Regions from separate parts of the Bradyrhizobium sp. CCBAU 53415 genome, predicted to be linked through region 3. Evidence: riboswitches for the same ligand, from Rfam matches in the RefSeq annotation. Region 3 holds a riboswitch; each other region holds the start of a gene.

Region 1 (3,271 bases), on a different contig from region 3:
TCGCACCCTTGCCGCGAGCCCGGAATGACAGCGCGACTCTTCCTTACGCGCTCGCCTGGGTCACGAACTTCGTGTTCAGGTACCCCTCGATCGCCTCGAGGCCGCCTTCGGAGCCGTAGCCGGAATCCTTGATGCCGCCGAACGGAACTTCCGGCAGCGCGAGACCGTGATGGTTGATCGAGACCATGCCGCTCTCGATGTCCGCACCGATGGCCTGCATCGTCTTGGTCGAGGTGGTGTAGGCATAGGCCGCAAGGCCGTAAGGCAGACGGTTGGCCTCGGCCACCACCTCGTCATAGCTGCGGAACGAGGTGATCGGCGCCAGCGGCCCGAACGGCTCCTCGTTCATGATACGCGAATCGCGGGGCACGTCGGTGAGCACCGTCGGCTCGAAGAAGAAGCCTTCGTTGCCGATGCGCTTGCCGCCGGCCTTGACCTTGGCGCCGCGCTGGACCGCGTCGGAGACGAGGCCTTCCATGGCATCGACGCGGCGCGGGTTCGCCAGCGGTCCCATGCGGGTGTCCTTGTCGAGGCCATTGCCGACCTTGAGGCTCTTGGCCGCGGCCACGAACTTGTCCACGAAGGGCTCGTAGACGCTCTCATGCACCAGGAAGCGCGTCGGCGAGACGCAGACCTGGCCGGCGTTGCGGAACTTGTTGGCGGACAGAATTTTCGCGGCGTTGTCGAGGTCGGCGTCAGCGAACACGATCGCCGGCGCATGGCCGCCGAGCTCCATGGTGACGCGCTTCATGTGCAGGCCCGCGAGCGCAGCCAGATGCTTGCCGACGGCAGTCGAGCCGGTGAAGCTGATCTTGCGGATGATCGGATGCGGAATGAGATACTCCGACACTTCCGCCGGCACGCCGAACACCAGTTGCACGACGCCGGCCGGAATGCCCGCATCCGCATAGGCCCGCACCAGCTCCATGCAGCTTGCAGGCGTCTCTTCCGGTCCCTTGACGATGATCGAGCAGCCCGCGGCGAGCGCGGCCGAGATCTTGCGCACCGCCTGGTTGATCGGGAAATTCCAGGGCGTGAACGCCGCGACCGGGCCGACCGGCTCCTTGGTCACGAGCTGCGAGACGTTGCCCATCCGCGGCGGCACGATGCGGCCATAGGCGCGGCGCGCTTCTTCCGCGAACCAGTCGATGAGATCTCCGGCCAGCATGGTCTCGCCCTGCGCTTCCACCACCGGCTTGCCCTGCTCCATGGTCATCACGGGCGCGATCTCGGCGGCGCGCGAGCGGATGATGTCGGCGGCCTTTCGCATCAGCTTGTAACGGTCGAACGGGGAGGTCTTGCGCCAGATCTCGAAGCCGGCCTTGGCCGCCTCCAGCGCACGGTCGAGATCCCCACGCGAGGCATGCGGGGTCTTGCCGATCGGCTGGCCGGTGGCGGGATTGAGGATGTCCTCCGACTTGCCGGACGAACCATCGGTCCACTCGCCGGCGATGAACATCTGAACTTTCGGGTACATCCGTGCTGCCTCCTGCATGGTTTCGGTCGTCGGCGAGACCAGCGCCCGCCGTTTCGAGCCGCCGCAGAGCTACACCGAAAGCCGGGCGGCGAAAAGGGACCAGTGATGGCGGTGGTCAGGTCGAGCGGCTGGGTCGGACCCAGCAGTGTTGGCTGCGATATCTGCGCCGGTGGCGTACTGGCCGAAGAAGCTCAGGCCGGGAACGGCCTCCCACGTGTAGCCGATGCGGCGACGCGGGGGGCCGCCGACCAGCGCGAAGCTGCGCGTGAGCATCAGCTGGTCGTCGAACGACAGCGCCTCGTCGTCGATCCGCGCGGTGTGCTACATCTTCGCGTGTGACCACGGCTGACGGCAGGTCTCCTGGCTCGCGGGTCGCGACCGCTTCGTCGCCTTCCCGGAAACGAGGCCCAGTGGCTCGTGACGAAGGATTCTCCGCCCACAGTTGCGGGAGCCGCCACGGCATTGGGGACAACGTCCCCGCACCGCATTCCCTTTTCATCCCCTCTCGGAGAAACCGTCGAGAGCACCTAGGATTACCAACAAGAGTGAGTCAATGTACCAGTTTCGGCGTTGTAGCCACAGCGACCAACTTCCTCGGAGATGAGCATGGAAGGCGAGACCTTCCTTTGGCTGATACGGCATGCGCCCGTCCGCGGCACCGCGGGGACGATCCATGCTGCCGATGCGGCGGCCGATCTCGGAGATCACGCGTCGTTGGTGGCCTTGCGGCACCGTCTGCCGCCGGATGGCGCCAGCTATGCCAGCCCGTCGCGGCGCACGGTCGAGACGGCGCGCGCACTGGGGCTCGAACCGGAATTGATGAGCGAATTCCGCGAGCAGGATTTCGGCGACTGGACCAGCCATCGTCACGACGAGCTCGCCGCGACCGGTGGCGATGCATATGCACAATTCTGGCGCGATCCGGCGAGTGGACGGCCGCCGAACGGCGAAAGCTTTGCGGATCAGGTCGCGCGCGTCCGGCAGGGCCTGTCGCGGATTGGCGACGGTTCAGCGACGCTCGTCGTGCATTCCGGCACCATCCGCGCCGCCCTCTGCATCGCGCTGGACCTGACGCCCCAGGCAGCCTTGCGCTTCGTGATCGATCCGCTGTCGCTGACCCGGATCGACCGGCTCGCGGCGGGCTGGCGAGTCGTCACGGTCAACCAGCGCGCGGCTTGAGCCGGATCAGGTCGGGCGATCCGGTACGTTGGCCTGCGCGAACGTCGCCATGCCATTGTGCAGGCTGCATGCGAGACGCACCAGCGGCAGCGCGATGGCCGCGCCCGATCCCTCGCCGAGCCTGAGATCGAGGCTGATCAGCGGCTGCACGTTCAGCGCGCGTAGCACCAGCCGATGCCCTTGCTCCGCCGATTGATGCGAGGCCAGCAGGAACGGCCGGCAGGACGGATTGAGGCGTGCCGCCGCCAGCGCCGCGACCGACACGATGAAGCCGTCGATCAACACGGGAATGCGGCGCTGCGCGGCCGCAATGATCGCGCCTGAAATCGCCGCGATCTCGAGGCCGCCGACGGCGCACAGGATCTCCTCGGCCGAGGCTCCGGCGACGCCGTGGCGTGCGATCGCCGCATCGATCACCCGCGCCTTGTGCGCGCGGCCGGCCGCATCGACGCCGGTGCCGCTGCCCGCGATCTCGTTGGCGCTCACACCAAGCAGGCTTGCCGCGATCGCCGCGGATGCCGTGGTGTTCCCGATGCCCATCTCGCCGAAGATCAGAAGATCGGGCTGACTGGTCTCGGCGCGCACCACCGCACGCCGGCCGGCCTCGAAGGCACA
Region 2 (3,271 bases), on a different contig from region 3:
CGCGCTTTATTGCCGAGCACGTCGATCTCGATGTGGTGTTGCAATCGGCAGCCAAATGGTCGCCGCAACCTGCGGCGAACGGTCTGAATGTGACGCCGCCCGGCCAGCGCATCGCGCTGGCCCGCGATCCGGCATTCTCCTTCGTCTATCCGCATATGCTGGAAGCCTGGCGCGCGGCGGGCGCCGAGATCTCGACATTCTCTCCGCTCGCCGATGAAGCGCCTGACGCGAGCGCCGACGTCTGCTGGCTTCCCGGCGGCTATCCCGAGCTGCACGCCGGCAAGATCGCGGCCAATGCGCGCTTTCGCAGCGGCCTGCGCGCGTTCGCCGAGACACGGCCGGTGCATGGCGAGTGCGGAGGCTATATGGTGCTGGGAGCTGCTTTGACCGATGCCGACGGCGTCCGCCATGAGATGGCGGGCCTGCTTGGCCTCGAGACGAGCTTTGCCAAACGGCGGATGCATCTTGGTTATCGTCTCGCCACGCTCGCATCCCCGATGCCGGGACATCAGGCCGGTGCACGCCTGCGCGGCCACGAGTTCCACTATTCGACGATCGTCGCGCAGCCTGATGCGCCGCTGGCGGTCGTGCACGATGCGACGGGCGCCGTCATCGCCGAGACCGGCTCGCAGCGCGGCCGCGCCACCGGCACATTCTTCCATCTGATCGCGGAGGACCGGTGAGCGGATTCGTCTCCTTCATTTCCGCCGGTCCTGGCCATCCCGAGCTGCTCACGGTGAGGGGGGCCGCGCGGCTGCGCGAGGCCGACGTCGTGCTCTATGACGACCTCGCCTCCGGCGCGATCCTCGATCTCGCCCGGCCCGGCGCCAATCTCGTCGCGGTGGGGAAGCGGGCGGGGCGGCCCTCGACCAAGCAGCACCATGTCAACCGTCTCCTGGTCGACTATGCCGGAACCGGCGCCCGCGTCGTACGGCTGAAGTCGGGCGATGCCGGCATTTTCGGCCGGCTCGAGGAGGAGCTGGAGACGCTGCGCGAGGCGGGCATCGGCTACGAGATCATTCCCGGTGTCACATCCGCCTGCGTCGCCGCAGCCCAGGCCGGCATTCCCCTGACCCGCCGACATACCTCCCGCCGGGTGCAGTTCATCACCGGTGCCGATGTCAGCGGCGAGCTGCCGCAGAACCTGAATTGGGCGGCGCTGGCGGACCCTGAGGCGACGACCGTGGTCTATATGGGCCGGCGCACCTTTCCGGCGCTTGCCGCAAGATTGATCGCGCACGGCCTCGCCCCGACCACCCCGGCGCTGTTCGCCGAATCCCTCGGGCGGTCTGACGAACGGCTGGTCCGCACCACCATTGCCGAGCTCGCCGAGCAGCTTGCGCGCGGCGGCGCCGCGTCCACCGCCGCCGTCATCCTGTTCGGCGCGCTGGCAGGGGATTATCCCTCGTGACGGCCGCAGCCACCCTTCGCCCCTTGACGCCGGCTCCGCGAAAGGGGCACACAGGAGAGGCATGGTGCTCGACGCGGCGCAAAGCGCCGGAGCATAATCGGGAATGGGGGTGGGCGGACCCAGTTGCGGCGCCCAAAACCCCAGCCGCCCCCGCGACTGTAAGCGGTGAGGGGCTCCTATCAGCCACTGGGCCGAAAGGTTCGGGAAGGCCGGAGAACCCAGTGACCCGCGAGCCAGGAGACCGGCCCTGCACGTTTTGAGGCCAAGGCCGTCGGGTGTGACGGCAGGAAGGAATTGAGCCATGCATATCGAACCCGGAGTAGTGACGGGCGCCAAGCTCGTGTTGAGTTACGCAACCGGCATCGCCGCAGGCGGCATTGCGCTGAAGCTGGCGGCCGAAACCGTCCGCGAGCAGGGCGTCGGCTCGTTCGCGGCGCGCACGCTGGCCACCACGGGCCTCGTCTTCACCTTCTTTCAGGTCCTGCCGCATTTCCCGGTCGGCGTCTCCGAAGTGCACTTCATCCTCGGCTCGACCTTGTTCCTGCTGTTTGGTGCTGCGCCCGCGGCCTTCGGCCTCGCACTCGGCCTCCTGCTCCAGGGCATCTTCTTCGTGCCGACCGACTTGCCGCAATACGGCATGAACGTCACGACGCTGCTGGTGCCGCTGTTCGCGATCCAGGCGATCGCGACGCGGATCATTTCGCGCAACACCGCCTATGTCGATTTGAAGTACCGTCAGGCGCTGGCGCTCTCGACGACCTATCAGGCCGGCGTGGTCGCCTGGGTGGCGTTCTGGGCGCTCTATGGCTCCGGCTTTGCCGCGAGCAACCTCGCCAACATCGCGACCTTCGCGGCCTCCTACGCGCTGGTCATCGTGATCGAGCCGCTCGCCGATCTCGCTGTGCTGGCCTTGGCGAAGTCGCTGCGTGGTGTCATCGCGCCCGGCCTCGTCACCCCGCGTCTGCACAACGCTGCCTGAGAGACAAGCGAATGGGCGGCCGCTGCGGCCGCCCTTCGCGCTCGCGATGCTCACGCTCTCCCTGATAGGCATCGGTTGCGGCGATCCCGAGCAGCTCACGAGCGCCGCGATCCGCGCCATCAACACAGCCGATCTTGTCCTGATCCCGCGCAAGGGCGCCGCGAAGTCCGATCTCGCAGATCTCCGGCGAACGATCTGCGCGGACGTGCTCACCAGCGACGAGACAGCCATCGCCGAATTCGATCTTCCCGTGCGCGATGCCGGCGAAGCTGATTACCGCAAGGGCGTAGACGCTTGGCACGATGCGGTTGCCGCGACCTGGTCGCAGACGATCGCGAGGCATCTCGAAGGTGAAGGCAAGGTTGCGCTGCTGATCTGGGGCGATCCCTCGCTCTACGATTCCTCGCTGCGCATTGCGCGGCGGCTCGATCCCTTGCCGAAGATCGAAGTCGTGCCCGGCATCACTTCGATCCAGGCGCTATGCGCGGCGCATGCACTGCCGCTCAACGACGTCGGCGAGCCGTTCCTGGTCACGACGGGGCGGCGCTTGGGCGAACGCGGCTGGCCGCAGGGAGTCGATACCGTCGTGGTGATGCTCGACGGCGGCACGGCATTTCAGTCGCTCGATCCGACCGGGCTCCACATCTGGTGGGGTGCCTATCTCGGCATGCCCGATCAGATCCTGATGTCCGGTCGGCTCGCGGACGTGGGCTCGCGCATCGTCACCGCACGGCAGGAGGCGCGCGAGCGGCACGGCTGGATCATGGACAGCTATATTCTCAAGCGCAGGGGATAGGCGAGGCAGCATGCTTCCCGAATGGATTTATCAGAACTGCCCGGAGGTCTCCGCGGTCCATCGCGAGGCGGCATTGGCGCGGCAG
Region 3 (3,271 bases):
GCGAGATCCTTGACGGGCGTATAGACCGCGCCGGCGCGCCAGGTCGTCGAGGAGAACGACTTTTCGAAGCTGTTGGCGGGCGTGACATAGTCGGTGCGCGTGACCGTCGGCTCATCCTGGCGGATGCCGGCAATCAAGGACAATTGCTCGGTGACCGACAGCCGGTTCTCGGCGAACAGCGCATACTGGTTGGTCACGCTGCCGTAGCCGGGAACTGTGGCGTTCGGGCTGCTGAATACGCCTGAGCCGAAGTCGAACGGGTTGACGGACGACGAGCCGCCGTAAGGTGAATTGTTGGTGTGGGTAAAATTGATGCTGTTGACATCGAAGCCCGCGACGAACTCGTTGGCCATGCCGAAGACATGTCCGCGGAATTTCGCATCCATGCGATTGCCGACCTGCTGCTGATCGTGAAAGATCTCGATGTAGCTGCTTCGATTGATCAGGCCGGTGGCGGGATTGTAGGCGTAGCTCTCGACGTCCTTCCAGTGCCTCCTGGAGTTCAGATAGTAGAGCGTGTTCTGGATCGAGATTCCTTCGGCGACCTGCCAGTCGGTCTTCACCTGATTCCAGCTGTCCTGGTAGCGGATATGGCTGTCGCCGACATTGTAGTTCTTGAAGCGTAGCGATTCGTCGAACCTGCCGTTGATCAGCGGCGTGCCGAAGTAGCGCGACGGGTTGCGGTCACCGTAATCCGTGGACAGCGTCCAGGTGACGTCTTCGTTCTGCCTGATCTGGACCACGGCATGAAGCGCGACATTCGAGGTGTTGTCGCGATCGACCCATCCGTCCGACATATTGCCGGTGGCGGTGATCCGATAGGCGACGTCCTTGCTGATCGGACCACCGCTGTCCACCGCGATTCGCCGCGTCATGTTGCTGTCCAGCGACACCTCAGCCTGGTTGCGGGGAACCCACAATGGCAGTTTCGAAACCACATTGACGGCGCCGCCGACTGCGCCCGCGCCGTACAACACCGACGCAGGGCCGTGCAGCACCTCGATACGCTCCGTCGACCAAGTGTCGAACGGAAAGGTCACCGTCCCGGCGCCGATATAGAGCTGGGTGCCGTCGTACAGCGTCATGACGGATCCAAGGCCCGTGAAGCCGCGGGTGTTGAACGATACGCCGCCATTGCCCGGTGCCGGGCTCGCCGTGAAGCCGGTCGCGTTTTGCGTCACCGCGTCCAGGATGTTCAGCTGGCCGCGTTCGGCGATTGTCTCGGCTGAGATCACCTCCACGCTGGCCGGCGTCTGCAGTCGCGTCAGGCCGAGGCGGCTACCGGCCGTGCTCGCGCCAGTGAGGTTGAGCGTCGGTGCGGCGAACACGGGATCCGTTGGGTTGGCAGTCGGAGCACGCGCGTCGCCAGCCACGCTTCGCTGCTGGCGTGAGCGCGCGGAGCGCATTACATCGCTGCGCCGGGTGCTGCGGGCATTCGGCTGCCTCGCTGGCGGCTGCACTACGACAGGATCGAGCGTCTGGGCCGGCCTTTCGGACTGTGCCCAGCAATCCGTCGACAATAAGAGGCAGGAGAATGCAACTGAACGGAGCAGCGCGCGGCGACGCCGTGGCGTGAAGATGGTACGGGAGGTCATCAATAGGCTCGCGATAACGTGGCACGTCACCGCGAACGTAGTTTGGCCGCTGCCTCAAGAAGACGGCAACCCAACACCCACCAGGACACCCCGCCCAATGTGCTCGCGTGTGACCACGACTGACGGCAGGTCTCCTGGCTCGCGGGTCGTTGCCTTTCGCCGCCTTCCCAGGCCCGCAGGCCCAGTGGCGTTTGGCGAAGGCTCACCGCTTACAGTTGCGGGGGCAGCCACGGCGTTGGGGGATCCCCCGCACCGTATTCCCTATTGATCTCCCGAAGGAGAACCGTCGCAGGCACCCTAGTTTTATTTGCAAAGGGCTGTCAACTGGCCGTTCCGAGCTCGGCGCATCGCGCCGTCATCGACAACCTGCGGCTCGCACGTCAGCTGTCGGGCAAAACGGCGAAGACGGACGGAGCTCATGTCCGGCAAAGCAAATCATGCCGCGAGGCTGCAAGCGCATGTCTGCGATCCCCGCCAAATAGCCTTCCGCGGAAGCATGATGCGTCGGCTTCGGTGGAGGTGGTCGTTGCTCCCGGAATCTGCCTTGATGCGATCTCAACTTGGTGGAGTGACGGTATGAGCGGTCTGGTGATCTCTGGCGGCCGGGTGGTGGATCCCGCGAGCGGGATGGACGCCGTCGGCGATGTGGCGGTGGTGGACGGCAGGATCGCCGCCGTCGGCACGGGCCTCGGCGGCGCCGAGCGGGTGATCGACGCGACCGGCCTCGTGGTCGCACCCGGCTTCATCGATCTGCATGCGCACGGCCAGTCGATCCCGGCCGACCGCATGCAGGCGTTCGACGGCATCACGACGACGCTCGATCTCGAGGCCGGCGTGCTGCCGGTCGCATCCTGGTACGAGCGCCAGGCGCGGAAAGGCCGCGTGCTGAACTACGGCGCCGCGACCAACTGGGCCTTTGCCCGCATCGGCGCGATGACGGGCTCCAATGCGGAGAGCTCGCTGGAGGCGTTCGGCAATGCCATGCGCGACCGCCGCTGGATCGACAACGTCGCGACCGAAGCGGAGGTATCAGGCATTCTCGATCGCCTCACGCGCGGCCTGAACGAGGGCGGCATCGGCATCGGCATCCTGAACGCCTATGCGCCGGGCGCCGGCGTGCAGGAACTGACCGCGGTGTGCCAGTTGGCTGCGGCCAAGGACGTGCCGACCTTCACCCACGTCGCCTTCATGTCGCGCATCGACCCCGAGAGCGCGGCGGAAGCCTATATCCGGCTGATCGGCTATGCCGGCGCCACCGGCGCGCACATGCACATCTGCCATTTCAATTCGTCGAGCAAGACCGACGTCGAGCGCTGCCGCGTGCTGATCGCGAAGGCGCAGGCGCAGGGCCTTCCGATCACGGTCGAGGCCTATCCTTACGGCACCGGCTCGACCGTGCTGGCCGCCGCCTTCTTCAGCGATCCCGAGTTCGTCGAGCGCAACGGTACCGGTTATGATTCCGTGCAGCGCGTGACCGACGGTTATCGCTTCCACGATCGCGAGGAGCTCTTGAAGGCGCAGGCCGAGGAGCCGTCCTCCCTGGTGCTCTGGCACATCCTCGATACCGAGAACAACGCGCACCACCGCGACCTGCTCGACATGTCGGTGCTGTATCCCGGCGGCGCGATCGCGTCCGATGCGATGCCGTGGACGCTGTCCGACGGCAGCACCTATAC

What was found. A riboswitch is a leader RNA that binds a small molecule or an ion and turns the genes downstream of it on or off. The one in region 3 is predicted to bind cobalamin.
Region 1: linked by a shared signal. The riboswitch ahead of XH87_RS32195 (hypothetical protein) and the one ahead of XH87_RS13995 (TonB-dependent receptor) in region 3 are both predicted to bind cobalamin.
Region 2: linked by a shared signal. The riboswitch ahead of XH87_RS32175 (energy-coupling factor ABC transporter permease) and the one ahead of XH87_RS13995 (TonB-dependent receptor) in region 3 are both predicted to bind cobalamin.

The regions. Positions count from the first base shown of each region.
Region 1 covers NZ_LBJF01000027.1:878,080-881,350, reverse strand. Annotated here, with positions in the region: gene XH87_RS32200 (NAD-dependent succinate-semialdehyde dehydrogenase) at 44-1,477, opposite strand; gene XH87_RS32195 (hypothetical protein) at 1,547-1,750, opposite strand; cobalamin riboswitch at 1,811-2,011, opposite strand; gene XH87_RS32190 (histidine phosphatase family protein) at 2,084-2,656, shown strand; gene cobT (nicotinate-nucleotide--dimethylbenzimidazole phosphoribosyltransferase) at 2,663-3,271, opposite strand, start outside.
Region 2 covers NZ_LBJF01000027.1:874,440-877,710, forward strand. Annotated here, with positions in the region: gene XH87_RS32165 (cobyrinate a,c-diamide synthase) at 1-683, shown strand, start outside; gene cobA (uroporphyrinogen-III C-methyltransferase) at 680-1,411, shown strand; cobalamin riboswitch at 1,457-1,675, shown strand; gene XH87_RS32175 (energy-coupling factor ABC transporter permease) at 1,713-2,390, shown strand; gene cobF (precorrin-6A synthase (deacetylating)) at 2,437-3,186, shown strand; gene cobT (nicotinate-nucleotide--dimethylbenzimidazole phosphoribosyltransferase) at 3,197-3,271, shown strand, end outside.
Region 3 covers NZ_LBJF01000021.1:140,306-143,576, forward strand. Annotated here, with positions in the region: gene XH87_RS13995 (TonB-dependent receptor) at 1-1,595, opposite strand, end outside; cobalamin riboswitch at 1,703-1,898, opposite strand; gene XH87_RS14000 (amidohydrolase family protein) at 2,172-3,271, shown strand, end outside.